One region of the Romboutsia lituseburensis genome, then DNA from elsewhere that is predicted to be linked to it. Evidence: a T-box and tRNA genes for the amino acid it is inferred to sense, from the RefSeq annotation. Region 1 holds a T-box; the other regions hold tRNA genes.

Region 1 (9,041 bases):
AGGTATTTTTATATTTTATATTGTTTTTTTATATACTTTTTTAAAGTTTTTTTAAATTATTTTCCATTTGAAAATTTTTAAATTTTCAAAACCTTTAAATATTTATACTTTATTTTTTTATCTTTTTTTAGTTTTAGACTTATTTTTTTAATTTTAATTCTAATCTTATTGATATTTTTTTAACATTATATTTTATTTTTAATTTTATATCCTTAAAATTAATACTTCTGACTTTTTATTTTAATTAAGTTTTATAAGGTTATTTTTTTATCTATTATAATTTCCATATTTTACAAAAAAACTCCTCGTAGAATTACTACTATGAGGAGTTTTTCATATTATTTTCTTGTAACTTTTATACCTGTCATATGGTCATTTAAGTTATGTTTTTCTAAGCTTTCATCACTTACTCTAGTTATTTCTAAAGCTAAAGTTTCTGATTTTATATAATCTTTGTAATTTTCAACTGCATTTGCTATCTCATCATCAGAACAGAATTCTATATCTATGTTGTCTAATACATCAAAATTACTTGCTTTTCTTAATTGTTGTATTTTAGATATAAATTCTCTTGCATATCCTTCTTCTATTAACTCTGTAGTTAATGTAGTATCTAATATAACGAATAAGTTATTTTCCATAGATACATTAAATCCTTCTTTAGCAGATATATTAACTAATACATGCTCTTTGTTAAATTCAAAGTTTTCTCCATCTATATCTACAGTTAAACTTTCTCCATTTTCTAATTTAGGTACTACTTCACTAGGATTTAACTTATTTAAAGCTCCAGCAAAGAATTTCATTTTTGCACCTAATACAGGTCCTAATACTTTAAAGTTTGGCTTTAATGTAAAGTTCATATATTCGCCTAGGTCTTTAGCAAATACAACTTCCTTTACATTAAGCTCTTCTTTTATTAATTCTACTACATCACTTATAGTTTCTTCATATTTTCCATCTACTAATACTTTTTGTATTGGTTGACGTACTTTTATTCTTGTAGCTTCTCTTGATGCTCTACCTAAAGTAACTAGATTCTTAACTAAGTCCATTTTAATTTCTAATTCATTGTTTATTAACTCTAAATTAGCTTTTGGATATGAACTTAAGTGAACTGAAACTTCATTAGTTAAGTTTCTATATATTTCTTCAGATATATATGGAGCAAATGGAGCTATTAAACCACAAAGCTCTGTTAATATCTCATAAGTTGTGTTATACACTGATTTTTTATCTTCTGTTAATTCAGTTGCCCAGAATCTTCTTCTTGAACGTCTTATATACCAGTTAGATAAATCTTCATTTATGAAATCTTGTATCATTCTTACTGTTTTATTTAATTCAAATATAGCTAAGTTTTCTTCTACTTCTTTCTTTAAGTTGTTAAACTTAGATAATATCCATCTATCTAATTCTGGTCTATCTTTGTATTCTACAAAGAATTCAGTTGGATTTACTTCATCCATATTTGCATATAATGTGAAGAAGTTATATACATTTTTCATAGTTCCTAAGAACTTACTTTGAACTTCTTTTAAACCATCAACATCAAATCTTGTTGGAGTCCATGGTGGAGATACGTATAATAAGTACCATCTTAAAGCATCTGCTCCGTGTTGATCAAATAATTCAAATGGATTTACAGTATTTCCTCTAGACTTACTCATCTTTTTACCTTCTTTGTCAAGTACAAGATCATTAACTAAAACTCTCTTGTATGGAGCTTTCCCCATAACAAATGTAGATATTGCAAGTAACGAATAGAACCATCCTCTTGTTTGATCTATCCCTTCACATATAAAGTCAGCAGGGAATAATTCTTCAAAGTTTTCCTTGTTTTCAAATGGATAATGATGTTGTGCAAATGGCATTGATCCACTGTCAAACCAACAGTCTATAACTTCTGTTACTCTTGTCATTGGCTTTCCACAGCACTCACATTTTAAATGTATATCATCAACATATGGTCTGTGTAACTCTACTGTTTCTGGATTTACATCCTCTATAGCCTTTTTAGCTAATTCTTCTCTTGAACCAACTGAGTCTTTATGTCCACATTCACACTTCCATATATTTAAAGGAGTTCCCCAATATCTACTTCTAGATATTGCCCAGTCATTTAAGTTTTCTAACCAGTTACCGAATCTTCCTTCTCCTACGAAAGATGGATACCATTCAACTGTATTATTATTTTCGATTAATTTATCTTTTAATTTTGTCATTTCTATATACCAGCTTGGCTTAGCATAGTATACAAGTGGAGTTTGGCATCTCCAACAGTGAGGATAGTTATGAGCTACCTTTTCTTTGCTGAATAATTTATTTTCTCCGTGTAACCATTTTATTATTTCAACGTCTACTCCTTCTTCCATGACAAATTTTCCTTCCCATGGAGTAGTTGTAAACTTACCGCTTTCATCTACTGGTTGTAATACTGGTAAACCGTATTTTCTACCTAAATTGTAGTCATCTTCACCAAATGCTGGAGCAGTATGTACTATACCTGTACCATCTTCAGTTGTTACATAATCACCACAAGTTACGAAGAATGCTTTTTCATCAGTTTCAACAAAAGGCATTAATTGTTCATATTGTATATGCTCTAAATCTTTACCTTTCATTTCTTCTAATACTTCATAATCTTCACCTAATACTTTATTAGCTAAAGCTTTTGCAACATAATATACTTCATCATTTTGTTTAACTTTTATATAGTCAACCTCTGGTCCTACTGTTAAAGCAACATTTGAAGGTAATGTCCATGGAGTAGTTGTCCAAGCTAAGAAATATTCATTAGCATCAGCTCTTTTAAACTTAGCTATTACTGTGTTATTTTTAACTTCTTTGTACCCTTGAGCAACTTCATGTGATGCAAGTCCTGTCCCACATCTTGGGCAATATGGAAGTATCTTATGCCCTTCATATACATACCCTTCTTTATTAAATTTATCTAATATCCACCATACAGATTCTATATAGTTATTATCTAATGTTATATATGGATTATCTAGGTCTATTTCATATGCCATTCTTTCTGTCATTTCTCTCCATTGTTTTTCAAAAGAAAATACAGAGTCTCTACATTTAGCATTAAATTTATCTAGTCCATAAGCTTCTATTTGTTGCTTATCAGATAATCCTAATTCTTTTTCTACTTGTATTTCTACAGGTAATCCATGAGTATCCCATCCAGCTTTTCTCTTTACTTGATATCCGTTCATAGTCTTGTATCTACAAACTGAATCTTTTAATGTTCTAGCTATAACGTGATGTATTCCAGGATTTCCATTTGCTGTTGGTGGTCCTTCATAGAATACAAAACTTGGATCATTTTTACCTTTTTCTAAAGTTTTTTCAAGCATATTGATATCATTCCAATATTTTGAAACCTCTGCTTCTGCTTGTTTTACAGAACTGTCTACTAATGGCTTAAAGTTTGCCATAATATCACCCTTTCTTTAAATTTATTTTATTTATAACCTTGTATATACCCAGGTGTTAATATAGTGGAGTTTATTTTTACATAAAAAAACCCGCCCCCTAATAAAAGGGACGAGTATTAATCGCGTTACCACCCTAATTCTATAAAATATTATTAATAAAATATTTTATAGCACTCTATAGTATAGTTTAACGGCACTAACCGGCTCAGCTTAATTGATTATAATCGTTCAGCCTGCAGCTTAGGAGTGATCTTCGACTTTATAAATTTATTGGTTCTCAGCTTACCCAACTCTCTGTGAAATTATTTAAAGCTTACTGTCTCCATCATAGCTTTTATATAATTATATTTTGTTATATAATATGAAATTTTATAACAAGTTTTTGTAATAGTCAATATTTTTTTAATTAAGGTTGTTCCATTGTTACAGCAACTTCTGTTCCTTTTTCTAAATCAAACAGTGTTGTTGTTTCAAAACCACGTCCATTATTATCATCTACATTATAAAATATTTCGTCTATACTTCTTATTTCATCTTCTAATAATGACTTGAATTTATTTCTAAATATTTTAAATTCTTTTACCATTTCATCATATTCTTTTCTTATATCTACGACCCTGTTATTTGCTTGTTCTATTATTTGTCTAGATTTTAAGTCAGCTTCTTCAATCATTATTTTAGCTTTTTTATTAGCTGCACTACAAGTATCTTCAGCAACACTTTCTGCTCTTATAAGAGTCGCCTTTAAAGTTTCCTCTATATTTTCATATTTATTTATTTGATCTTGATATAGTCTTACTTTTTCTTTAAGCTCTACATTTTCTCTATATAAAACTTCAAAGTCTTCTTTAACTATATCTAGAAATTCATCTACTTCCTCTTCTTTGAATCCTCTTATTGCCTTTTTAAACTCTTTGTTTTCTATCTCTATTGGAGTTAGCATATATTTCCTCCTATATTATTAACTTAGCTTCAATTTTTATTCTTCCTTTTTTAGTGATTTCACCAATTTTTACTATTTTAGATCTTCCTTTACCTCTAACAGAAATTAGTGATTCATCTTTTATTTCTTTAGATGGAGTTGTTATTTTTTCATAATCAACTTGAACTCTTTCACTATTTATACATTTAATACTTTCCTGTCTAGATATATTGTATAGACCGCTAATTATACAATCTATACGCTGAGAAGATACAGTAAAAGATAATTCTTTATAGCTTGGTCTACTCTCGATTATGTCGCTTTTATTTATTTCAAAAACTTTTACATTGTTTCTAGCTACTTTATTCAAATTAATTAATATAAAATCACAAATATCTTCGCTAACTATTAATTGACAAAAATTATCATGTATAATAATATCTCCAACCTTTTCTCTTTTTATACCTAAGCTTAATATAGCACCTAAATAGTCTTTATGAGATACATTTCTAAATTTAAAATTACCTTCTATTTGTAGGAATCTTAAACCTTGATTTATATCTTCATATTCCATATAAAATGGATATATAAATATAGCGCATCTTTCTGCATTATCATATCCACCATCAACTGCATATTTTAAGTCGCTATTTGAATTAAGTATGGAAATAGCATTTTTTATTTCATAAGGATTAAAAAAATCTGTTTGTTTCACATCATAATTTTTTAGACAGCTGTTAGCTTTATCTATAATTTTAAACATTTTATTTTTTAAATCTATATCTTTAATATGGTTAGTTAATTTTAATTTTTCCATTATATCGCCTTACTAGAATATTAATAGCGCAACCCTCTTTAATAGCATTAAAACTAATATAGCTATCATAGGAGAAAAATCTACTGGTCCACTACTGTATTTATACATTACATTTCTTATAGGTGCTTCTATTGGATATGTAACACTGTTTAAAAAATTATATATACTACTTCCTATATCACTATTCATTAAATTAGGTATCCAAGTCATAAAACTTCTAATAACTATGATCCATATCAATATATCAAATAGCTTATATAGTGCATACCCTATTAAACTTGTACTCATCTAAAAACCCCTCTACTTTTTATTTATTTTTTTATTATTTTGTATTTTGCCAAGGGAATAATGTTTTACTATTTTCAAGCTCTTTTTTTATACTAGCATCTATGTCTACATTATTAGGTGCTAATATAAATATTGCTTTAGATACCTTTTGTATTGTTCCATCTAATACATATACTGCTCCATTCATAAAATCAAATATAGATTTTCTAGCTGTAGCATCATTTAAGTTTTCTAAGTTAACTATAACAGCTCTCTTACTTTTTAAATGATCCGCTATAGTAGTTACTTCATCATACTTTTTAGGCTCTACTATTACTACTTTCATTTGTGTAGTAGTATGTAATTTAACAATATTATTTGTACTTTTTATTGCATTACCAATTCCTTCACCTATTTCTTCTTCTTCTACAACTATCTCTTCTTCTTCTTCCATGTACTCATAATCATCATCTTCATCAACCACCCAGTTTTTGAATTTCGAAAATAATCCATCTCCCATTGTTAACTTCCTCCTTAATATTTATTCATTAGTTTGCTATTTATTATAGTTTCTTGCTCCAAATATTGACGTCCCTACTCTTACAATCGTTGATCCTTCTTCTATGGCTATTTCATAATCATTACTCATACCCATAGATAAGTATTCCATAGATACATTCGGAATATTTTTTTGTTCAATACTTATAGATAAATCTTTAAGCCCCTTAAATACTTTTCTTACAGCTTCTTCATCTTCAGTAAAAGGTGCCATAGTCATAAGACCTCTTATTCTTATATTTTTGTATTTGTTAGATACATTTTCAATAAATTCTAAAACATTGCCTTCTTCTAATCCATGCTTACTTTCTTCTTTTGATATATTTACTTGAACTAAACAATTTATTGTTCTATTTATTTTTTCGGCTCTTTTTTGAATTTCTTCACATAAAACTTCTCTATCTAATGAATGTATCATGTAGACCTTGTCTATTATATACTTTACTTTATTAGTTTGTAAACTTCCTATTAAATGCCAATTAACCTTATCACCTAATACTTCATACTTCCTAGCAAGCTCTTGTGGTTTATTTTCACCTACATCTGTTACTCCATTGTTTATGGCTTCTTGTACATCATCTACATCTACGGTTTTAGTCACAGCTAACAACATAACATCATTTTCTTTTCTATTCGATTTTTCTGTTGATTTTTTTATATTATTTCTTATGTAATTTAAGTTTTCCTTTATGTCACTCATTTTTTCACCTACTTCATTTTAATATTTTTATTTATAGCATTTGGCCTTAAAATAATCTCATCGTATAAATTAACCGTCTTGGATCCATCTATATTGTTTTTATAATAATCTAGATATACAAACTCCTTATCTTCATGTTCTATTCCTTCTAATTCTATAAATTCAATATCTTGAGTTTGTTCATTTACTACATATACGCCTTTTTTTCCATTGACAACTTTTACAGAACTTTTAGGTATTTTTAAACCTTCTATTTGTTTATATATTATATCAAATTCTTCTACTCTTGTATCGTAAATTCCTACATTTTGATTAGTTATTTTAAATATAATAGTAACATTTGATCCATTTTTTTCTATTTGATCTACTTTCGCATCTATTTCTTCTTTATTTAATACTATTTTTAAAGTTTCACCTTTTACAAAATTTTTTGATTCATCTTTTGATATGCATGTTACTATATAAGATTCATAATTATTTATAATTCTAGCTATAGGTTCTCCTTTTTTTATTGTCGAATTATCTTTTACTTGTGTATAGTTATTTTCTTCTTTTTCTATATCGTTACTAGTTATTTTTTTCAATTCATCCAGTGTATATTTATTTTCCATATTATCAAACTTATATGATATAACTCCTGACACTTCTGTACTAACATAAGATGTACTTTTTTCTTTTTCACTTTGAAGAATTTTTTTCTCCTCTTTTTTATTTTTTAATTTATTTTCTTCTATTTCTTTAGCTATTTCATTACTTGACTCACTTACTGATTTTGTAATATTTTTAATGTCTTCATTAGCTTTATTTATTTTTTTATCTATTTTATCGACTTTTTTATCTTTCTTTATATATGCTATTGTTTCATTTTTCCTTACTTTATCTCCATCTTTAAATTTTAAATCTAAAATCCCATTATCCTGTGAAGTTATTAAATACTCTTCTCTAACTATTATACCCTTAGTTTTCATAGTGGCTTTAAACTCCTCTACTTCTAATGCTAGTGTTTTTGTATTTTTACTTAAAAATACTAGTGATATTTGAAATATTAAATATATAAATACTCCTAGTATTAAAACCTTAGAGCGTCTTATTTTTCTCAATATTTTTCTCCTTTCAATGCAAATAATTTACTTAATTATTTCTCCAATAACCACCATATATCCTCTTATTGTAATTTACAAAAGGATTACATACTTTTTATAATTTCTACTAAAATACATATTTAACGCTAATGTGTAACATAAGTAGCTAATTTTAATTATGTAAGTAAATGCTTTCAACATGAAAATAGACTAATTTAATAAATTAGCCTATTTTATAATTTCAATTATTTATTTTTTAATTTTTCTACCCAAAAATCTGCATTTTCAATTCCTAGTTTGATAGGATCAAAGTTTATATTTTCTCTAGGTATATTAGCTTTCTTTTGCTCTTCATAATCTTTGAGAGCTACTAATGCAGGTTTGGCTATTATCAATATAGCTATTATATTTAACCATGCCATCATACCTACACCTATATCCCCCATTGCCCAAGCCAATGTTGCTGTTTTTATGCATCCATAATAAGTTGCACATAATAACACTATTTTTAAACCTACCATTACATATTTTTTCGAGTTGTCATTGCCTTTAAATATCTTTTTATATAAATAAGCTAAATTAACCTCTGCTATATAGTAATAAGCCATTAATGTTGTAAATGCAAAGAAGAATAATGCTATTGCTACGAAAGCTGCTCCAAATCCTGGTATTAATTTATCTACTGCTATCTGTGTAAATGCAGGGCCAAAATCTACTCCTGGTAAATTTTCTACTATCATTTGACCTTTAGCATTCAATACATTATAACTTCCTGTCATTAATATCATAAATCCTGTTGCTGAACATACAAATAATGTATCTACATATACTGAAAATGCTTGAACAAAACCTTGCTTAGCTGGATGACTAACTTCTGCAGCTGCAGCTGCTTGAGGTCCTGTTCCTTGACCTGCCTCATTTGAATAAACTCCACGTTTTACTCCCCATGCTATTGTTGACCCTATTATTCCTGCAAATGCTTGTTCTGATCCAAACGCAGATTTAAATATTAATGATAATACATCTGGTAATTTCTCTATATTTACAAATATTATTACTAAAGCCATTAGTATATATGCAGCTCCCATAAATGGTACTATTAACTCTGCTGCTGAACTAATTCTTTTTATACCACCAAATATTATAAGTGCCAATAATGCTACCACAAATATTCCAGCTATCCAAGTTTGCATTCCAAAAGCATTTTGCACTCCTACTACTATTGAATTTGCTTGAACACCCGGTAAGA
Region 2 (9,041 bases), 710 kb from region 1:
TTTCTTTCTTTTCCTCCAGGTACTTAGATGTTTCAGTTCCCCGGGTTCCCCTCATTAAGCTATGTATTCACTTAACAATACTTAGACATTACTCTAAGTGAGTTTCCTCATTCGGAAATCTTCGGATCAAAGTTTACGTGCAACTCCCCGAAGCTTATCGCAGCTTATCGCGTCCTTCATCGGCTCCTAGTGCCAAGGCATCCGCCCTGCACCCTTAATAACTTGACCAGTTATTAAAAGTTATCGCTACTGAACAAACTTCGTATTCACTCAGTTTATTCCAGTGCTTAAAGTTTGTAATTTTAAAGACTTTTCTTGTCGATGATATTTTTAGAAGTTATCTTCTTCATATATAAAATGATGTCATATCACTAAATGTTATACAGTTTTCAAAGTACTAAAGTACAATTAAGTACTAATTTTGAGGAATGAACCCTCAAAATTAAACAGTAGGTAATTCTCCTTAGAAAGGAGGTGATCCAGCCGCACCTTCCGATACGGCTACCTTGTTACGACTTCACCCCAGTTATTGGCTTCACCTTCGACGGACGCTTCCAAAAGGTTAGCTATCCGGCTTCGGGCGCCTCCAACTCCCGTGGTGTGACGGGCGGTGTGTACAAGACCCGGGAACGCATTCACCGCAGCATTCTGATCTGCGATTACTAGTAACTCCAGCTTCATGTAGGCGAGTTTCAGCCTACAATCCGAACTGAGAATGGCTTTAAGGGATTAGCTCCGCCTCACGACTTGGCCGCCCTCTGTACCACCCATTGTAGCACGTGTGTAGCCCTAAGCATAAGGGGCATGATGATTTGACGTCATCCCCACCTTCCTCCAGGTTATCCCTGGCAGTCCCTCTAGAGTGCCCAACTTAATGCTGGCAACTAAAGGCAAGGGTTGCGCTCGTTGCGGGACTTAACCCAACATCTCACGACACGAGCTGACGACAACCATGCACCACCTGTCACTTCTGTCCCCGAAGGGAAATCTCCGATTAGGGAGAGGTCAAAAGGATGTCAAGCTTAGGTAAGGTTCTTCGCGTTGCTTCGAATTAAACCACATGCTCCGCTACTTGTGCGGGTCCCCGTCAATTCCTTTGAGTTTCACTCTTGCGAGCGTACTTCCCAGGCGGAGTACTTAATGCGTTAGCTGCGCCACCGAGGGGGGTAACCCCCGACAGCTAGTACTCATCGTTTACGGCGTGGACTACCAGGGTATCTAATCCTGTTTGCTCCCCACGCTTTCGTGCCTCAGTGTCAGTTACAGTCCAGAGAGCCGCCTTCGCAACTGGTATTCCTCCTAATATCTACGCATTTCACCGCTACACTAGGAATTCTACTCTCCTCTCCTGCACTCAAGTCTCTTAGTTTCAAAAGCTTACTACGGTTGAGCCGTAGCCTTTCACTTCTGACTTAAGAAACCACCTACGCACCCTTTACGCCCAGTAATTCCGGATAACGCTAGCCCCCTACGTATTACCGCGGCTGCTGGCACGTAGTTAGCCGGGGCTTCCTCCTCAAGTACCGTCATTATCTTCCTTGAGGACAGAGCTTTACGACCCGAAGGCCTTCATCGCTCACGCGGCGTTGCTGCATCAGGCTTTCGCCCATTGTGCAATATTCCCCACTGCTGCCTCCCGTAGGAGTTTGGACCGTGTCTCAGTTCCAATGTGGCCGATCACCCTCTCAGGTCGGCTACTGATCGTCGCCTTGGTAAGCCGTTACCTTACCAACTAGCTAATCAGACGCGGGTCCATCCTGTACCGCCGGAGCTTTGATACTTCTACCATGCGATAAAAGTATGTTATCCCGTATTAGCATACCTTTCGGTATGTTATCCGTGTGTACAGGGCAGGTTACCCACGCGTTACTCACCCGTCCGCCGCTCTCTTCCGAAGAAGATCGCTCGACTTGCATGTGTTAGGCACGCCGCCAGCGTTCATCCTGAGCCAGGATCAAACTCTCAAATAAAAGTTGTCCATTGCTCAGCTAATCATTATCTGAATATCTGGCTTGGTTGTTTGTGTTTAATTCTATAAAGAATTATATTTGTTTCTATAAATTAACCTACTGTTTAATTTTCAAAGTTCATTTTCTAACAACTTCCTTAGTTTATCAAAGTTTTTTTACTTTGTTAACTTTTTCTTAAGTTATTTTTTCTTGTTTGCCCTTTTCTTAAGGACAAGTAATACTATATCATCTTTATAATATATCGTCAATACTTTTTTGTATATTTTTTTTATTTATTTAAAGAAATTATTGCATCTAGCTAAAATACTCACTTTAATCAACAATATTATATTATGTAAAATTGATTATTTTATTCATTTTTTCATTAATATAATCAATTTTACATAATTTTTAAATATAATCAATTTATATTATTTATTCCTAGTCTACTTGCGAAAGTAATCTCTTAGTTAAATCTGATACCTTAAGCTCACCTAGTTCACTATGAGCCATTGCTATAATAACCCTTATTCTATCTTCTGAGTTATCCCATTTATATGCTCTAGCATTCATTATTACCTCTTCTGGCATCAATTCTTCTAATTCCATTGCTAATTCATCAGATAAAGTCATATATTCATCAAATAAATCTTCACTTTCTAATTCTTCTATTTCATACTCTTCTTTTATTATTTGATTTAATTCATCTATACTTATACTTATTTGATATGCTAGTGCATCTTCTCTCTTTGTTCCTTTAGTCATATCTTTATCTACTTTAAAATTACTATTAGACTCTATCATATCTTTTATTTCACTACTATCTATTATTTCATTTCCGAAAACTATATACATACTATTCTCTCCTTAATCTATTTAGCCAATGCCTCTATTAATGACTCTTGTAAAGTTTTCTTTATCCCTTTATCTTTAGCCACCTTTATTAAATATCTATATCTGGATTTTTTCGCTTCTAGTTCATAGATAGCTACATCTACCAACTCTGGGTCACTTACAATTTGAAAAAAGTGTTCTGCAGTTTCTACATCTAGTTTAGCTCTATTTATTTCCTTTATAAGTTTTTGTTTATCTTTCTCTTTATTTATTATTTTATTTATTTTAGACATAATCATCCTCCCTAATAATTTTCATATTTATTAAGAATTTTGACATTTTCTAAAATCAATATACCATTTTATGTAAATTTAATAAATACTTTATTAAATAAATTTCATTATAAAAATATAAACTTATCAAATATTACATATAAAAAACCTCTAGTGAATATCACTAGAGGTTACTGGTGGGATTAACAGGGCTCGAACCTGTGACCCCCTGCTTGTAAGGCAGGTGCTCTCCCAGCTGAGCTATAATCCCGCATTTAGCATTTATTTGTATGGTGCGCCCAAAGGGACTCGAACCCCTAACCTTCTGATTCGTAGTCAGACACTCTATCCAGTTGAGCTATGGGCGCACATTTTATGGAGGCGACACCCAGATTCGAACTGGGGATCAAGGAGTTGCAGTCCACTGCCTTACCACTTGGCTATGTCGCCTTATTTTAAATTATAATAAAATGGTGATCCATCCGCGACTCGAACGCGGGACACCCTGATTAAAAGTCAGGTGCTCTACCGACTGAGCTAATGGATCACTTTATGGGGTGGATAATGAGAGTCGAACTCACGACCTCCAGAGCCACAATCTGGCGCTCTAACCAACTGAGCTATACCCACCATATTTTATATTGGTCGAGGTGAAGGGACTCGAACCCCCGGCCCCCTGGTCCCAAACCAGGTGCGCTACCAAACTGCGCTACACCTCGAACTTTTAAATTAACGTGGTGGACCATCAGGGACTCGAACCCCAGACCTACCGGTTATGAGCCGGGCGCTCTAACCAACTGAGCTAATGGTCCACATTAATTTGGTAGCGGTAACAGGAGTCGAACCTGTGACCTTTCGGGTATGAACCGAACGCTCTAGCCAACTAAGCTATACCGCCACATTTTATTGGTGCCCAGAAATGGAATCGAACCATCGACACAGGGATTTTCAGTCCCTTGCTCTACCGACTGAGCTATCTGGGCATTTGGCGGAGAGGGTGGGATTCGAACCCACGGTGCCGTTAAGCATCACTGGTTTTCAAGACCAGCTCCTTAAACCACTCGGACACCTCTCCGTAATTGGTGATCCATCCGCGACTCGAACGCGGGACACCCTGATTAAAAGTCAGGTGCTCTACCGACTGAGCTAATGGATCATATTTGGCAGGGAATGCAGGACTCGAACCTACGCATGTAGCAGTCAAAGTGCTATGCCTTACCGACTTGGCGAATTCCCTATGTAAATGTGGTGAGCGCACAGGGATTCGAACCCCGGACACACGCCTTAGAAGGGCGTTGCTCTATCCAGCTGAGCTATGCACCCACATTGTTTTATAAAGTGGTGCGGATGAAGGGAGTCGAACCCCCACGCCGTAAAGCGCCAGATCCTAAGTCTGGTGCGTCTGCCAATTCCGCCACATCCGCATTCTTTATTTTTGGTGGAGGATGGTGGATTCGAACCACCGAAAGCACTGCTAACAGATTTACAGTCTGCCCCCTTTGGCCGCTCGGGAAATCCTCCGTGTATGGAGCTAGTGATAGGAATCGAACCTACAACCTGCTGATTACAAGTCAGCTGCTCTACCGTTGAGCCACACTAGCATATTGGCGGGAATAACAGGACTCGAACCTGTGACCCATTGATTAACAGTCAATTGCTCTACCAACTGAGCCATATTCCCGCGTATTTAATTAAGTTGGCGACCTGGAAGGGACTCGAACCCTCGACCTCCAGCGTGACAGGCTGGCATTCTAACCAGCTGAACTACCAGGCCGCATATATGGTGGGACTAACAGGGCTCGAACCTGTGACCCCCTGCTTGTAAGGCAGGTGCTCTCCCAGCTGAGCTATAGTCCCATAAATTTAATCTGGAGCGGGTGAAGGGGATCGAACCCTCACAGCCGGCTTGGAAGGCCGGAACTCTACCATTGAGCTACACCCGCATATTTAATTGGTGACCCATAGGGGAATCGAACCCCTGTTACCGCCGTGAAAGGGCGGTGTCTTGACCGCTTGACCAATGGGCCATATAATGGTTGCGGAGGCAGGACTCGAACCTGCGACCTTTGGGTTATGAGCCCAACGAGCTGCCAACTGCTCCACCCCGCGATGGTGTTAATGGTGCCGAAGACCGGAATCGAACCGGTACGAGAGGTAAGTCCCGCAGGATTTTAAGTCCTGTGCGTCTGCCAGTTCCGCCACTTCGGCATTTAATTTTAGTGGAGGCGACACCCAGATTCGAACTGGGGATCAAGGAGTTGCAGTCCACTGCCTTACCACTTGGCTATGTCGCCTTATTTTAATGGGGTGGATAATGAGAGTCGAACTCACGACCTCCAGAGCCACAATCTGGCGCTCTAACCAACTGAGCTATACCCACCATATTTTATATTGGTCGAGGTGAAGGGACTCGAACCCCCGGCCCCCTGGTCCCAAACCAGGTGCGCTACCAAACTGCGCTACACCTCGAACTTTTAAATTAACGTGGTGGACCATCAGGGACTCGAACCCCAGACCTACCGGTTATGAGCCGGGCGCTCTAACCAACTGAGCTAATGGTCCACATTAATTTGGTAGCGGTAACAGGAGTCGAACCTGTGACCTTTCGGGTATGAACCGAACGCTCTAGCCAACTAAGCTATACCGCCACATTTTATTGGTGCCCAGAAATGGAATCGAACCATCGACACAGGGATTTTCAGTCCCTTGCTCTACCGACTGAGCTATCTGGGCATTTGGCGGAGAGGGTGGGATTCGAACCCACGGTGCCGTTAAGCATCACTGGTTTTCAAGACCAGCTCCTTAAACCACTCGGACACCTCTCCGTAATTGGTGATCCATCCGCGACTCGAACGCGGGACACCCTGATTAAAAGTCAGGTGCTCTACCGACTGAGCTAATGGATCATATTTGGCAGGGAATGCAGGACTCGAACCTACGCATGTAGCAGTCAAAGTGCTATGCCTTACCGACTTGGCGAATTCCCTATGTAAATGTGGTGAGCGCACAGGGATTCGAACCCCGGACACACGCCTTAGAAGGGCGTTGCTCTATCCAGCTGAGCTATGCACCCACATTGTTTTGTTTTGGAGCGGGAAACGAGATTCGAACTCGCGACTTCAACCTTGGCAAGGTTGCGCTCTACCACTGAACTATTCCCGCATCAGTGATATAAAGTGGTGCGGATGAAGGGAGTCGAACCCCCACGCCGTAAAGCGCCAGATCCTAAGTCTGGTGCGTCTGCCAATTCCGCCACATCCGCATTCTTTATTTTTGGTGGAGGATGGTGGATTCGAACCACCGAAAGCACTGCTAACAGATTTACAGTCTGCCCCCTTTGGCCGCTCGGGAAATCCTCCGTGTATGGAGCTAGTGATAGGAATCGAACCTACAACCTGCTGATTACAAGTCAGCTGCTCTACCGTTGAGCCACACTAGCATATTGGCGGGAATAACAGGACTCGAACCTGTGACCCATTGATTAACAGTCAATTGCTCTACCAACTGAGCCATATTCCCGCGTATTTAATTAAGTTGGCGACCTGGAAGGGACTCGAACCCTCGACCTCCAGCGTGACAGGCTGGCATTCTAACCAGCTGAACTACCAGGCCGCATATATGGTGGGACTAACAGGGCTCGAACCTGTGACCCCCTGCTTGTAAGGCAGGTGCTCTCCCAGCTGAGCTATAGTCCCATAAATTTAATCTGGAGCGGGTGAAGGGGATCGAACCCTCACAGCCGGCTTGGAAGGCCGGAACTCTACCATTGAGCTACACCCGCATATTTAATTGGTGACCCATAGGGGAATCGAACCCCTGTTACCGCCGTGAAAGGGCGGTGTCTTGACCGCTTGACCAATGGGCCATATAATGGTTGCGGAGGCAGGACTCGAACCTGCGACCTTTGGGTTATGAGCCCAACGAGCTGCCAACTGCTCCACCCCGCGATGGTGTTAATGGTGCCGAAGACCGGAATCGAACCGGTACGAGAGGTAAGTCCCGCAGGATTTTAAGTCCTGTGCGTCTGCCAGTTCCGCCACTTCGGCACATCACGTGGCTACGTCTTACTCTCCCAGGGGGTCGCCCCCCAAGTACCATCAGCGCTAAAGAGCTTAACTTCTGTGTTCGGAATGGGAACAGGTGTATCCTCTTTGCTATAATAACCACATAATTTTGTTTTATTTTGTCATCCCTTAGGACAAGTATTATATTAACATTTTATAATTAAAATGTCAACTACTTTTTTTAAAGTTTTTTATTAATACTTTGAAAACTGTATATCATTTAGAGTGAATCATTTATTGGTCAAGTCCTCGACCTATTAGTATCGATAAGCTAAATACATTACTGCACTTACACCTTCGACCTATCAACCAGGTAGTCTTCCTGGGGTCTTACCCTTACGGTGGGAAATCTTATCTTGAAGTTGGCTTCGCGCTTAGATGCTTTCAGCGCTTATCCATTCCGTACATAGCTACCCAGCCATGCCCTTGGCAGAACAACTGGTACACCAGAGGTACGTCCATCCCGGTCCTCTCGTACTAAGGACAGGTCTCCTCAAATTTCCTACGCCTGCGACGGATAGGGACCGAACTGTCTCACGACGTTCTGAACCCAGCTCGCGTACCACTTTAATGGGCGAACAGCCCAACCCTTGGGACCTACTACAGCCCCAGGATGTGATGAGCCGACATCGAGGTGCCAAACCTCCCCGTCGATGTGGACTCTTGGGGGAGATAAGCCTGTTATCCCCAGGGTAGCTTTTATCCGTTGAGCGATGGCCCTTCCATGCGGTACCACCGGATCACTAAGTCCGACTTTCGTCCTTGCTCGACCTGTATGTCTTGCAATCAAGCTTCCTTTTGCCTTTGCACTCTTCGCACGATTTCCGACCGTGCTGAGGAAACCTTTGAGCGCCTCCGTTACTTTTTAGGAGGCGACCGCCCCAGTCAAACTGCCCACCTGACGGTGTCCCAAGACCTGATTCAAGGCCTATGGTTAGGATCCCAGTACTACAAGGGTGGTATCCCAAGGATGACTCCACACAAACTGGCGTTCATGCTTCATAGTCTCCCACCTATCCTGTACATGTAGTACCAAGACCCAACGTCAAGCTACAGTAAAGCTCCATGGGGTCTTTCCGTCCTGTCGCAGGTACCCGGCATCTTCACCGGGATTACAATTTCACCGAGTCTATTGTTGAGACAGTGCCCAAATCGTTACGCCTTTCGTGCGGGTCGGAACTTACCCGACAAGGAATTTCGCTACCTTAGGACCGTTATAGTTACGGCCGCCGTTTACTGGGGCTTAAGTTCACTGCTTCGGATTGCTCCTGACAGATCCCCTTAACCTTCCAGCACCGGGCAGGCGTCAGCTCCTATACATCGTCTTGCGACTTAGCAGAAACCTGTGTTTTTGGTAAACAGTCGCTTGGGCCTATTCTCTGCGGCCATCCAAAGGATGGCACCCCTTCTCCCTAAGTTACGGGGTCATTTTGCCGAGTTCCTTAACAATAGTTCTCTCGCTGGCCTTAGGATACTCTCCTCACCCACCTGTGTCGGTTTACGGTACGGGCGCCTTTAAACTCGATAGAGACTTTTCTCGACAGTGTGAAATCAGCTACTTCGCTACTAAATTTCGCTCCCCATCGTACCCCAGCATTATCTAGACGGATTTGCCTATCTAGACTGCCTCAGTACTTAGCCACACATAACCAACAGTGTGGTTAGCTTATCCTACTGTGTCATCCCATTTCTCAAACGCTTATTGGCGGTACAGGAATATCAACCTGTTGTCCATCACCTACGCCTTTCGGCCTCGGCTTAGGTCCCGACTAACCCAGGGCGGACGAACCTTCCCCTGGAAACCTTGGGTTTACGGCCCGTGGGATTCTCACCCACGTCTCGCTACTCATGCCAACATTCTCACTCGTATACTGTCCACATGTCCTTACGGTCATGCTTCAGCCTGCATACGAAGCTCCCCT
Region 3 (9,041 bases), 560 kb from region 1:
TGGTATCCCAAGGATGACTCCACACAAACTGGCGTTCATGCTTCATAGTCTCCCACCTATCCTGTACATGTAGTACCAAGACCCAACGTCAAGCTACAGTAAAGCTCCATGGGGTCTTTCCGTCCTGTCGCAGGTACCCGGCATCTTCACCGGGATTACAATTTCACCGAGTCTATTGTTGAGACAGTGCCCAAATCGTTACGCCTTTCGTGCGGGTCGGAACTTACCCGACAAGGAATTTCGCTACCTTAGGACCGTTATAGTTACGGCCGCCGTTTACTGGGGCTTAAGTTCACTGCTTCGGATTGCTCCTGACAGATCCCCTTAACCTTCCAGCACCGGGCAGGCGTCAGCTCCTATACATCGTCTTGCGACTTAGCAGAAACCTGTGTTTTTGGTAAACAGTCGCTTGGGCCTATTCTCTGCGGCCATCCAAAGGATGGCACCCCTTCTCCCTAAGTTACGGGGTCATTTTGCCGAGTTCCTTAACAATAGTTCTCTCGCTGGCCTTAGGATACTCTCCTCACCCACCTGTGTCGGTTTACGGTACGGGCGCCTTTAAACTCGATAGAGACTTTTCTCGACAGTGTGAAATCAGCTACTTCGCTACTAAATTTCGCTCCCCATCGTACCCCAGCATTATCTAGACGGATTTGCCTATCTAGACTGCCTCAGTACTTAGCCACACATAACCAACAGTGTGGTTAGCTTATCCTACTGTGTCATCCCATTTCTCAAACGCTTATTGGCGGTACAGGAATATCAACCTGTTGTCCATCACCTACGCCTTTCGGCCTCGGCTTAGGTCCCGACTAACCCAGGGCGGACGAACCTTCCCCTGGAAACCTTGGGTTTACGGCCCGTGGGATTCTCACCCACGTCTCGCTACTCATGCCAACATTCTCACTCGTATACTGTCCACATGTCCTTACGGTCATGCTTCAGCCTGCATACGAAGCTCCCCTACCCATCATAATGATGCCGTAGCTTCGGTAGTACGTTTTAGCCCCGGAAATTTTCGGCGCAGGATCACTCGACCAGTGAGCTATTACGCACTCTTTAAATGAGTGGCTGCTTCTAAGCCAACATCCTGGTTGTCTGTGCAATCCCACATCCTTTACCACTTAACGTACATTTAGGGACCTTAGCTGACGATCTGGGCTGTTGCCCTCTTGACTATGAATCTTATCACCCACAGTCTGACTCCCAAGTAAAAGAAAACGGCATTCGGAGTTTGATAGTCTTCGGTAAGTGCAATACCCCCTAGGACATTCAGTGCTCTACCTCCGTTTCTCTACGCTTGAGGCTAGCCCTAAAGCTATTTCGGGGAGAACCAGCTATCTCCGGGCTCGATTGGAATTTCACCGCTATCCACAAGTCATCCCCGAGCTTTTCAACGCTCGTGGGTTCGGTCCTCCACGAAATTTTACTTTCGCTTCAACCTGCTCATGGATAGGTCGCCCGGTTTCGGGTCTACGTCAAGTAACTTAGGTCGCCCATTTAAGACTCGCTTTCGCTACGGCTCCACACCTGAAGTGCTTAACCTTGCTACTTAACGTAACTCGTTGGCCCGTTCTACAAAAAGTACGCGGTCACACAAGAAATGTGCTCCCACAGCTTGTAAGTGCAGGGTTTCAGGTTCTATTTCACTCCCCTCCCGGGGTTCTTTTCACCTTTCCCTCACGGTACTATGCGCTATCGGTCACTAGGTAGTATTTAGGCTTGGAGGATGGTCCCTCCTGCTTCCCACAGGGTTTCACGTGTCCCGTGGTACTCTGGATCATGCTAGTAGCTTTCTCGTTTCAATTACAGGGCTATTACCTTCTATGGCGGAGCTTTCCAACTCTCTTCATTTACGATAGTGCATCCATGTTGCATGTCCGCAACCCCAACGAAGAAAACTTCATTGGTTTGGCCTTATCCGCGTTCGCTCGCCGCTACTTACGGAATCGAATTTCTTTCTTTTCCTCCAGGTACTTAGATGTTTCAGTTCCCCGGGTTCCCCTCATTAAGCTATGTATTCACTTAACAATACTTAGACATTACTCTAAGTGAGTTTCCTCATTCGGAAATCTTCGGATCAAAGTTTACGTGCAACTCCCCGAAGCTTATCGCAGCTTATCGCGTCCTTCATCGGCTCCTAGTGCCAAGGCATCCGCCCTGCACCCTTAATAACTTGACCAGTTATTAAAATTTGTAATTTTAAAGACTTTTCTTGTCGATGATATTTTTAAAAGTTATCTTCTTCATATATAAAATGATGTCATATCACTAAATGTTATACAGTTTTCAAAGTACTAAAGTACATCGCCAACGAATAATTTTCGCATACGCTCAACTTATTCCGTTGCTTAAAGTACTAATGGTGGAGATGAGGAGGATCGAACTCCTGACCCCTTGCGTGCAAGGCAAGTGCTCTCCCAGCTGAGCTACACCCCCATACTATTTTTCGACAGTAGATATTTTACTATCTAAGTCATTTTTTGTCAATAAGAATTTTTATTTTTTTATAAAAACTCTCAAAATTAAACAGTAGGCAATTCTCCTTAGAAAGGAGGTGATCCAGCCGCACCTTCCGATACGGCTACCTTGTTACGACTTCACCCCAGTTATTGGCTTCACCTTCGACGGACGCTTCCAAAAGGTTAGCTATCCGGCTTCGGGCGCCTCCAACTCCCGTGGTGTGACGGGCGGTGTGTACAAGACCCGGGAACGCATTCACCGCAGCATTCTGATCTGCGATTACTAGTAACTCCAGCTTCATGTAGGCGAGTTTCAGCCTACAATCCGAACTGAGAATGGCTTTAAGGGATTAGCTCCGCCTCACGACTTGGCCGCCCTCTGTACCACCCATTGTAGCACGTGTGTAGCCCTAAGCATAAGGGGCATGATGATTTGACGTCATCCCCACCTTCCTCCAGGTTATCCCTGGCAGTCCCTCTAGAGTGCCCAACTTAATGCTGGCAACTAAAGGCAAGGGTTGCGCTCGTTGCGGGACTTAACCCAACATCTCACGACACGAGCTGACGACAACCATGCACCACCTGTCACTTCTGTCCCCGAAGGGAAATCTCCGATTAGGGAGAGGTCAAAAGGATGTCAAGCTTAGGTAAGGTTCTTCGCGTTGCTTCGAATTAAACCACATGCTCCGCTACTTGTGCGGGTCCCCGTCAATTCCTTTGAGTTTCACTCTTGCGAGCGTACTTCCCAGGCGGAGTACTTAATGCGTTAGCTGCGCCACCGAGGGGGGTAACCCCCGACAGCTAGTACTCATCGTTTACGGCGTGGACTACCAGGGTATCTAATCCTGTTTGCTCCCCACGCTTTCGTGCCTCAGTGTCAGTTACAGTCCAGAGAGCCGCCTTCGCAACTGGTATTCCTCCTAATATCTACGCATTTCACCGCTACACTAGGAATTCTACTCTCCTCTCCTGCACTCAAGTCTCTTAGTTTCAAAAGCTTACTACGGTTGAGCCGTAGCCTTTCACTTCTGACTTAAGAAACCACCTACGCACCCTTTACGCCCAGTAATTCCGGATAACGCTAGCCCCCTACGTATTACCGCGGCTGCTGGCACGTAGTTAGCCGGGGCTTCCTCCTCAAGTACCGTCATTATCTTCCTTGAGGACAGAGCTTTACGACCCGAAGGCCTTCATCGCTCACGCGGCGTTGCTGCATCAGGCTTTCGCCCATTGTGCAATATTCCCCACTGCTGCCTCCCGTAGGAGTTTGGACCGTGTCTCAGTTCCAATGTGGCCGATCACCCTCTCAGGTCGGCTACTGATCGTCGCCTTGGTAAGCCGTTACCTTACCAACTAGCTAATCAGACGCGGGTCCATCCTGTACCGCCGGAGCTTTGATACTTCTACCATGCGATAAAAGTATGTTATCCCGTATTAGCATACCTTTCGGTATGTTATCCGTGTGTACAGGGCAGGTTACCCACGCGTTACTCACCCGTCCGCCGCTCTCTTCCGAAGAAGATCGCTCGACTTGCATGTGTTAGGCACGCCGCCAGCGTTCATCCTGAGCCAGGATCAAACTCTCAAATAAAAGTTGTCCATTGCTCAGCTAATCATTATCTGAATATCTGGCTTGGTTGTTTGTGTTTAATTCTATAAAGAATTATGTTTGTTTCTATAAATTAACCTACTGTTTAATTTTCAAAGTTCTTATATGGTAGCGGTAACAGGAGTCGAACCTGTGACCTTTCGGGTATGAACCGAACGCTCTAGCCAACTAAGCTATACCGCCACATAAATGGTGCCCAGAAATGGAATCGAACCATCGACACAGGGATTTTCAGTCCCTTGCTCTACCGACTGAGCTATCTGGGCAAATACTTTTGGTGGGCCTAGCTGGACTCGAACCAGCGACCTCACGCTTATCAGGCGTGCGCTCTAACCACCTGAGCTATAGGCCCTAATTACTTGGTCGAGGTGAAGGGACTCGAACCCCCGGCCCCCTGGTCCCAAACCAGGTGCGCTACCAAACTGCGCTACACCTCGAAATAATTATTTCTTCTAATTTGAATTTTATAAAAAAGTGGCAGGGGTGGAGGGACTCGAACCCCCGGCGCACGGTTTTGGAGACCGACGCTCTACCAACTGAGCTACACCCCTATAAAATTTTTGGTGGACCATCAGGGACTCGAACCCCAGACCTACCGGTTATGAGCCGGGCGCTCTAACCAACTGAGCTAATGGTCCATCTCTTGGTCGAGGTGAAGGGACTCGAACCCCCGGCCCCCTGGTCCCAAACCAGGTGCGCTACCAAACTGCGCTACACCTCGACACTTTAACTGGCGGAGAAGGAGGGATTCGAACCCTCGCACCGGTTTACCCAGCCTAATCCCTTAGCAGGGGATCCTCTTGAGCCACTTGAGTACTTCTCCGAATATTTAAGTAATGGCGGAGAGGGTGGGATTCGAACCCACGGTGCCGTTAAGCATCACTGGTTTTCAAGACCAGCTCCTTAAACCACTCGGACACCTCTCCGTAATTGGTGATCCATCCGCGACTCGAACGCGGGACACCCTGATTAAAAGTCAGGTGCTCTACCGACTGAGCTAATGGATCATATTTGGCAGGGAATGCAGGACTCGAACCTACGCATGTAGCAGTCAAAGTGCTATGCCTTACCGACTTGGCGAATTCCCTATGTAAATGTGGTGAGCGCACAGGGATTCGAACCCCGGACACACGCCTTAGAAGGGCGTTGCTCTATCCAGCTGAGCTATGCACCCACATTGTTTTATAAAGTGGTGCGGATGAAGGGAGTCGAACCCCCACGCCGTAAAGCGCCAGATCCTAAGTCTGGTGCGTCTGCCAATTCCGCCACATCCGCATTCTTTATTTTTGGTGGAGGATGGTGGATTCGAACCACCGAAAGCAATGCTAACAGATTTACAGTCTGCCCCCTTTGGCCGCTCGGGAAATCCTCCACATTTGGAGCTAGTGATAGGAATCGAACCTACAACCTGCTGATTACAAGTCAGCTGCTCTACCGTTGAGCCACACTAGCATATTGGCGGGAATAACAGGACTCGAACCTGTGACCCATTGATTAACAGTCAATTGCTCTACCAACTGAGCCATATTCCCGCGTATTAATTTAATTGGCGACCTGGAAGGGACTCGAACCCTCGACCTCCAGCGTGACAGGCTGGCATTCTAACCAGCTGAACTACCAGGCCGCGTATTGGTGGGACTAACAGGGCTCGAACCTGTGACCCCCTGCTTGTAAGGCAGGTGCTCTCCCAGCTGAGCTATAGTCCCGGGATATTGGTGACCCATAGGGGAATCGAACCCCTGTTACCGCCGTGAAAGGGCGGTGTCTTGACCGCTTGACCAATGGGCCTCAACGCGGCTACGTCTTACTCTCCCAAGGGGTCGCCCCCCAAGTACTATCAGCGCTAAAGAGCTTAACTTCTGTGTTCGGAATGGGAACAGGTGTATCCTCTTTGCTATAATAACCACATTGTGTTTTTGTCCTCTTTCGGACAAGTATTATATTAACATTTTTTTCTTTTTCTGTCAATATATTTTTTTATTTTTTAGAGTTAATACTCTGAAAACTGTATATCATTTAGATTGAATCATTTATTGGTCAAGTCCTCGACCTATTAGTATCGATAAGCTAAATACATTACTGCACTTACACCTTCGACCTATCAACCAGGTAGTCTTCCTGGGGTCTTACCCTTACGGTGGGAAATCTTATCTTGAAGTTGGCTTCGCGCTTAGATGCTTTCAGCGCTTATCCATTCCGTACATAGCTACCCAGCCATGCCCTTGGCAGAACAACTGGTACACCAGAGGTACGTCCATCCCGGTCCTCTCGTACTAAGGACAGGTCTCCTCAAATTTCCTACGCCTGCGACGGATAGGGACCGAACTGTCTCACGACGTTCTGAACCCAGCTCGCGTACCACTTTAATGGGCGAACAGCCCAACCCTTGGGACCTACTACAGCCCCAGGATGTGATGAGCCGACATCGAGGTGCCAAACCTCCCCGTCGATGTGGACTCTTGGGGGAGATAAGCCTGTTATCCCCAGGGTAGCTTTTATCCGTTGAGCGATGGCCCTTCCATGCGGTACCACCGGATCACTAAGTCCGACTTTCGTCCTTGCTCGACCTGTATGTCTTGCAATCAAGCTTCCTTTTGCCTTTGCACTCTTCGCACGATTTCCGACCGTGCTGAGGAAACCTTTGAGCGCCTCCGTTACTTTTTAGGAGGCGACCGCCCCAGTCAAACTGCCCACCTGACGGTGTCCCAAGACCTGATTCAAGGCCTATGGTTAGGATCCCAGTACTACAAGGGTGGTATCCCAAGGATGACTCCACACAAACTGGCGTTCATGCTTCATAGTCTCCCACCTATCCTGTACATGTAGTACCAAGACCCAACGTCAAGCTACAGTAAAGCTCCATGGGGTCTTTCCGTCCTGTCGCAGGTACCCGGCATCTTCACCGGGATTACAATTTCACCGAGTCTATTGTTGAGACAGTGCCCAAATCGTTACGCCTTTCGTGCGGGTCGGAACTTACCCGACAAGGAATTTCGCTACCTTAGGACCGTTATAGTTACGGCCGCCGTTTACTGGGGCTTAAGTTCACTGCTTCGGATTGCTCCTGACAGATCCCCTTAACCTTCCAGCACCGGGCAGGCGTCAGCTCCTATACATCGTCTTGCGACTTAGCAGAAACCTGTGTTTTTGGTAAACAGTCGCTTGGGCCTATTCTCTGCGGCCATCCAAAGGATGGCACCCCTTCTCCCTAAGTTACGGGGTCATTTTGCCGAGTTCCTTAACAATAGTTCTCTCGCTGGCCTTAGGATACTCTCCTCACCCACCTGTGTCGGTTTACGGTACGGGCGCCTTTAAACTCGATAGAGACTTTTCTCGACAGTGTGAAATCAGCTACTTCGCTACTAAATTTCGCTCCCCATCGTACCCCAGCATTATCTAGACGGATTTGCCTATCTAGACTGCCTCAGTACTTAGCCACACATAACCAACAGTGTGGTTAGCTTATCCTACTGTGTCATCCCATTTCTCAAACGCTTATTGGCGGTACAGGAATATCAACCTGTTGTCCATCACCTACGCCTTTCGGCCTCGGCTTAGGTCCCGACTAACCCAGGGCGGACGAACCTTCCCCTGGAAACCTTGGGTTTACGGCCCGTGGGATTCTCACCCACGTCTCGCTACTCATGCCAACATTCTCACTCGTATACTGTCCACATGTCCTTACGGTCATGCTTCAGCCTGCATACGAAGCTCCCCTACCCATCATAATGATGCCGTAGCTTCGGTAGTACGTTTTAGCCCCGGAAATTTTCGGCGCAGGATCACTCGACCAGTGAGCTATTACGCACTCTTTAAATGAGTGGCTGCTTCTAAGCCAACATCCTGGTTGTCTGTGCAATCCCACATCCTTTACCACTTAACGTACATTTAGGGACCTTAGCTGACGATCTGGGCTGTTGCCCTCTTGACTATGAATCTTATCACCCACAGTCTGACTCCCAAGTAAAAGAAAACGGCATTCGGAGTTTGATAGTCTTCGGTAAGTGCAATACCCCCTAGGACATTCAGTGCTCTACCTCCGTTTCTCTACGCTTGAGGCTAGCCCTAAAGCTATTTCGGGGAGAACCAGCTATCTCCGGGCTCGATTGGAATTTCACCGCTATCCACAAGTCATCCCCGAGCTTTTCAACGCTCGTGGGTTCGGTCCTCCACGAAATTTTACTTTCGCTTCAACCTGCTCATGGATAGGTCGCCCGGTTTCGGGTCTACGTCAAGTAACTTAGGTCGCCCATTTAAGACTCGCTTTCGCTACGGCTCCACACCTGAAGTGCTTAACCTTGCTACTTAACGTAACTCGTTGGCCCGTTCTACAAAAAGTACGCGGTCACACAAGAAATGTGCTCCCACAGCTTGTAAGTGCAGGGTTTCAGGTTCTATTTCACTCCCCTCCCGGGGTTCTTTTCACCTTTCCCTCACGGTACTATGCGCTATCGGTCACTAGGTAGTATTTAGGCTTGGAGGATGGTCCCTCCTGCTTCCCACAGGGTTTCACGTGTCCCGTGGTACTCTGGATCATGCTAGTAGCTTTCTCGTTTCAATTACAGGGCTATTACCTTCTATGGCGGAGCTTTCCAACTCTCTTCATTTACGATAGTGCATCCATGTTGCATGTCCGCAACCCCAACGAAGAAAACTTCATTGGTTTGGCCTTATCCGCGTTCGCTCGCCGCTACTTACGGAATCGAATTTCTTTCTTTTCCTCCAGGTACTTAGATGTTTCAGTTCCCCGGGTTCCCCTCATTAAGCTATGTATTCACTTAACAATACTTAGACATTACTCTAAGTGAGTTTCCTCATTCGGAAATCTTCGGATCAAAGTTTACGTGCAACTCCCCGAAGCTTATCGCAGCTTATCGCGTCCTTCATCGGCTCCTAGTGCCAAGGCATCCGCCCTGCACCCTTAATAACTTGACCAGTTATTAAAATTTGTAATTTTAAAGACTTTTCTT

Evidence for each region. A T-box is a leader RNA that pairs with one kind of tRNA and senses whether it is charged. The one in region 1 lies ahead of ileS (isoleucine--tRNA ligase), so its partner is inferred to be a tRNA-Ile.
Region 2: it encodes a tRNA-Ile, which carries the amino acid that the T-box ahead of ileS (isoleucine--tRNA ligase) is inferred to sense. The anticodon was not compared.
Region 3: it encodes a tRNA-Ile, which carries the amino acid that the T-box ahead of ileS (isoleucine--tRNA ligase) is inferred to sense. The anticodon was not compared.

The regions. Positions count from the first base shown of each region.
Region 1 covers NZ_JANQBQ010000001.1:1,716,894-1,725,934, forward strand. The annotation lists gene ileS (isoleucine--tRNA ligase) at 339-3,446, opposite strand; T-box leader at 3,549-3,784, opposite strand; gene NWE74_RS08380 (DivIVA domain-containing protein) at 3,853-4,389, opposite strand; gene NWE74_RS08385 (RNA-binding protein) at 4,400-5,185, opposite strand; gene NWE74_RS08390 (YggT family protein) at 5,198-5,473, opposite strand; gene NWE74_RS08395 (cell division protein SepF) at 5,508-5,972, opposite strand; gene NWE74_RS08400 (YggS family pyridoxal phosphate-dependent enzyme) at 6,009-6,710, opposite strand; gene NWE74_RS08405 (HlyD family efflux transporter periplasmic adaptor subunit) at 6,719-7,837, opposite strand; gene NWE74_RS08410 (alanine/glycine:cation symporter family protein) at 8,038-9,041, opposite strand, start outside.
Region 2 covers NZ_JANQBQ010000001.1:2,430,990-2,440,030, reverse strand. The annotation lists rRNA gene NWE74_RS12020 (23S ribosomal RNA) at 1-228, opposite strand, end outside; rRNA gene NWE74_RS12015 (16S ribosomal RNA) at 468-1,970, opposite strand; gene NWE74_RS12010 (hypothetical protein) at 2,391-2,804, opposite strand; gene NWE74_RS12005 (YaaL family protein) at 2,822-3,076, opposite strand; tRNA gene NWE74_RS12000 (tRNA-Val) at 3,251-3,326, opposite strand; tRNA gene NWE74_RS11995 (tRNA-Arg) at 3,347-3,423, opposite strand; tRNA gene NWE74_RS11990 (tRNA-Cys) at 3,432-3,505, opposite strand; tRNA gene NWE74_RS11985 (tRNA-Lys) at 3,527-3,602, opposite strand; tRNA gene NWE74_RS11980 (tRNA-His) at 3,609-3,685, opposite strand; tRNA gene NWE74_RS11975 (tRNA-Pro) at 3,698-3,774, opposite strand; tRNA gene NWE74_RS11970 (tRNA-Ile) at 3,791-3,867, opposite strand; tRNA gene NWE74_RS11965 (tRNA-Met) at 3,877-3,953, opposite strand; tRNA gene NWE74_RS11960 (tRNA-Phe) at 3,963-4,038, opposite strand; tRNA gene NWE74_RS11955 (tRNA-Ser) at 4,042-4,130, opposite strand; tRNA gene NWE74_RS11950 (tRNA-Lys) at 4,136-4,211, opposite strand; tRNA gene NWE74_RS11945 (tRNA-Gln) at 4,217-4,292, opposite strand; tRNA gene NWE74_RS11940 (tRNA-Arg) at 4,302-4,378, opposite strand; tRNA gene NWE74_RS11935 (tRNA-Leu) at 4,395-4,479, opposite strand; tRNA gene NWE74_RS11930 (tRNA-Tyr) at 4,492-4,576, opposite strand; tRNA gene NWE74_RS11925 (tRNA-Thr) at 4,582-4,656, opposite strand; tRNA gene NWE74_RS11920 (tRNA-Asn) at 4,661-4,736, opposite strand; tRNA gene NWE74_RS11915 (tRNA-Asp) at 4,753-4,829, opposite strand; tRNA gene NWE74_RS11910 (tRNA-Val) at 4,837-4,912, opposite strand; tRNA gene NWE74_RS11905 (tRNA-Gly) at 4,925-4,998, opposite strand; tRNA gene NWE74_RS11900 (tRNA-Glu) at 5,008-5,082, opposite strand; tRNA gene NWE74_RS11895 (tRNA-Met) at 5,089-5,164, opposite strand; tRNA gene NWE74_RS11890 (tRNA-Leu) at 5,175-5,263, opposite strand; tRNA gene NWE74_RS11885 (tRNA-Cys) at 5,276-5,349, opposite strand; tRNA gene NWE74_RS11880 (tRNA-His) at 5,359-5,435, opposite strand; tRNA gene NWE74_RS11875 (tRNA-Pro) at 5,448-5,524, opposite strand; tRNA gene NWE74_RS11870 (tRNA-Ile) at 5,541-5,617, opposite strand; tRNA gene NWE74_RS11865 (tRNA-Met) at 5,627-5,703, opposite strand; tRNA gene NWE74_RS11860 (tRNA-Phe) at 5,713-5,788, opposite strand; tRNA gene NWE74_RS11855 (tRNA-Ser) at 5,792-5,880, opposite strand; tRNA gene NWE74_RS11850 (tRNA-Lys) at 5,886-5,961, opposite strand; tRNA gene NWE74_RS11845 (tRNA-Gln) at 5,967-6,042, opposite strand; tRNA gene NWE74_RS11840 (tRNA-Arg) at 6,052-6,128, opposite strand; tRNA gene NWE74_RS11835 (tRNA-Gly) at 6,143-6,217, opposite strand; tRNA gene NWE74_RS11830 (tRNA-Leu) at 6,233-6,317, opposite strand; tRNA gene NWE74_RS11825 (tRNA-Tyr) at 6,330-6,414, opposite strand; tRNA gene NWE74_RS11820 (tRNA-Thr) at 6,420-6,494, opposite strand; tRNA gene NWE74_RS11815 (tRNA-Asn) at 6,499-6,574, opposite strand; tRNA gene NWE74_RS11810 (tRNA-Asp) at 6,591-6,667, opposite strand; tRNA gene NWE74_RS11805 (tRNA-Val) at 6,675-6,750, opposite strand; tRNA gene NWE74_RS11800 (tRNA-Gly) at 6,763-6,836, opposite strand; tRNA gene NWE74_RS11795 (tRNA-Glu) at 6,846-6,920, opposite strand; tRNA gene NWE74_RS11790 (tRNA-Met) at 6,927-7,002, opposite strand; tRNA gene NWE74_RS11785 (tRNA-Leu) at 7,013-7,101, opposite strand; rRNA gene rrf (5S ribosomal RNA) at 7,107-7,223, opposite strand; rRNA gene NWE74_RS11775 (23S ribosomal RNA) at 7,357-9,041, opposite strand, start outside.
Region 3 covers NZ_JANQBQ010000001.1:2,278,187-2,287,227, forward strand. The annotation lists rRNA gene NWE74_RS10930 (23S ribosomal RNA) at 1-2,182, opposite strand, end outside; tRNA gene NWE74_RS10935 (tRNA-Ala) at 2,364-2,439, opposite strand; rRNA gene NWE74_RS10940 (16S ribosomal RNA) at 2,551-4,053, opposite strand; tRNA gene NWE74_RS10945 (tRNA-Met) at 4,178-4,254, opposite strand; tRNA gene NWE74_RS10950 (tRNA-Phe) at 4,262-4,337, opposite strand; tRNA gene NWE74_RS10955 (tRNA-Ile) at 4,347-4,423, opposite strand; tRNA gene NWE74_RS10960 (tRNA-Pro) at 4,432-4,508, opposite strand; tRNA gene NWE74_RS10965 (tRNA-Trp) at 4,547-4,622, opposite strand; tRNA gene NWE74_RS10970 (tRNA-Ile) at 4,633-4,709, opposite strand; tRNA gene NWE74_RS10975 (tRNA-Pro) at 4,716-4,792, opposite strand; tRNA gene NWE74_RS10980 (tRNA-Ser) at 4,803-4,894, opposite strand; tRNA gene NWE74_RS10985 (tRNA-Ser) at 4,909-4,997, opposite strand; tRNA gene NWE74_RS10990 (tRNA-Lys) at 5,003-5,078, opposite strand; tRNA gene NWE74_RS10995 (tRNA-Gln) at 5,084-5,159, opposite strand; tRNA gene NWE74_RS11000 (tRNA-Arg) at 5,169-5,245, opposite strand; tRNA gene NWE74_RS11005 (tRNA-Leu) at 5,262-5,346, opposite strand; tRNA gene NWE74_RS11010 (tRNA-Tyr) at 5,359-5,443, opposite strand; tRNA gene NWE74_RS11015 (tRNA-Thr) at 5,449-5,523, opposite strand; tRNA gene NWE74_RS11020 (tRNA-Asn) at 5,528-5,603, opposite strand; tRNA gene NWE74_RS11025 (tRNA-Asp) at 5,619-5,695, opposite strand; tRNA gene NWE74_RS11030 (tRNA-Val) at 5,702-5,777, opposite strand; tRNA gene NWE74_RS11035 (tRNA-Glu) at 5,785-5,859, opposite strand; rRNA gene rrf (5S ribosomal RNA) at 5,863-5,979, opposite strand; rRNA gene NWE74_RS11045 (23S ribosomal RNA) at 6,105-9,006, opposite strand.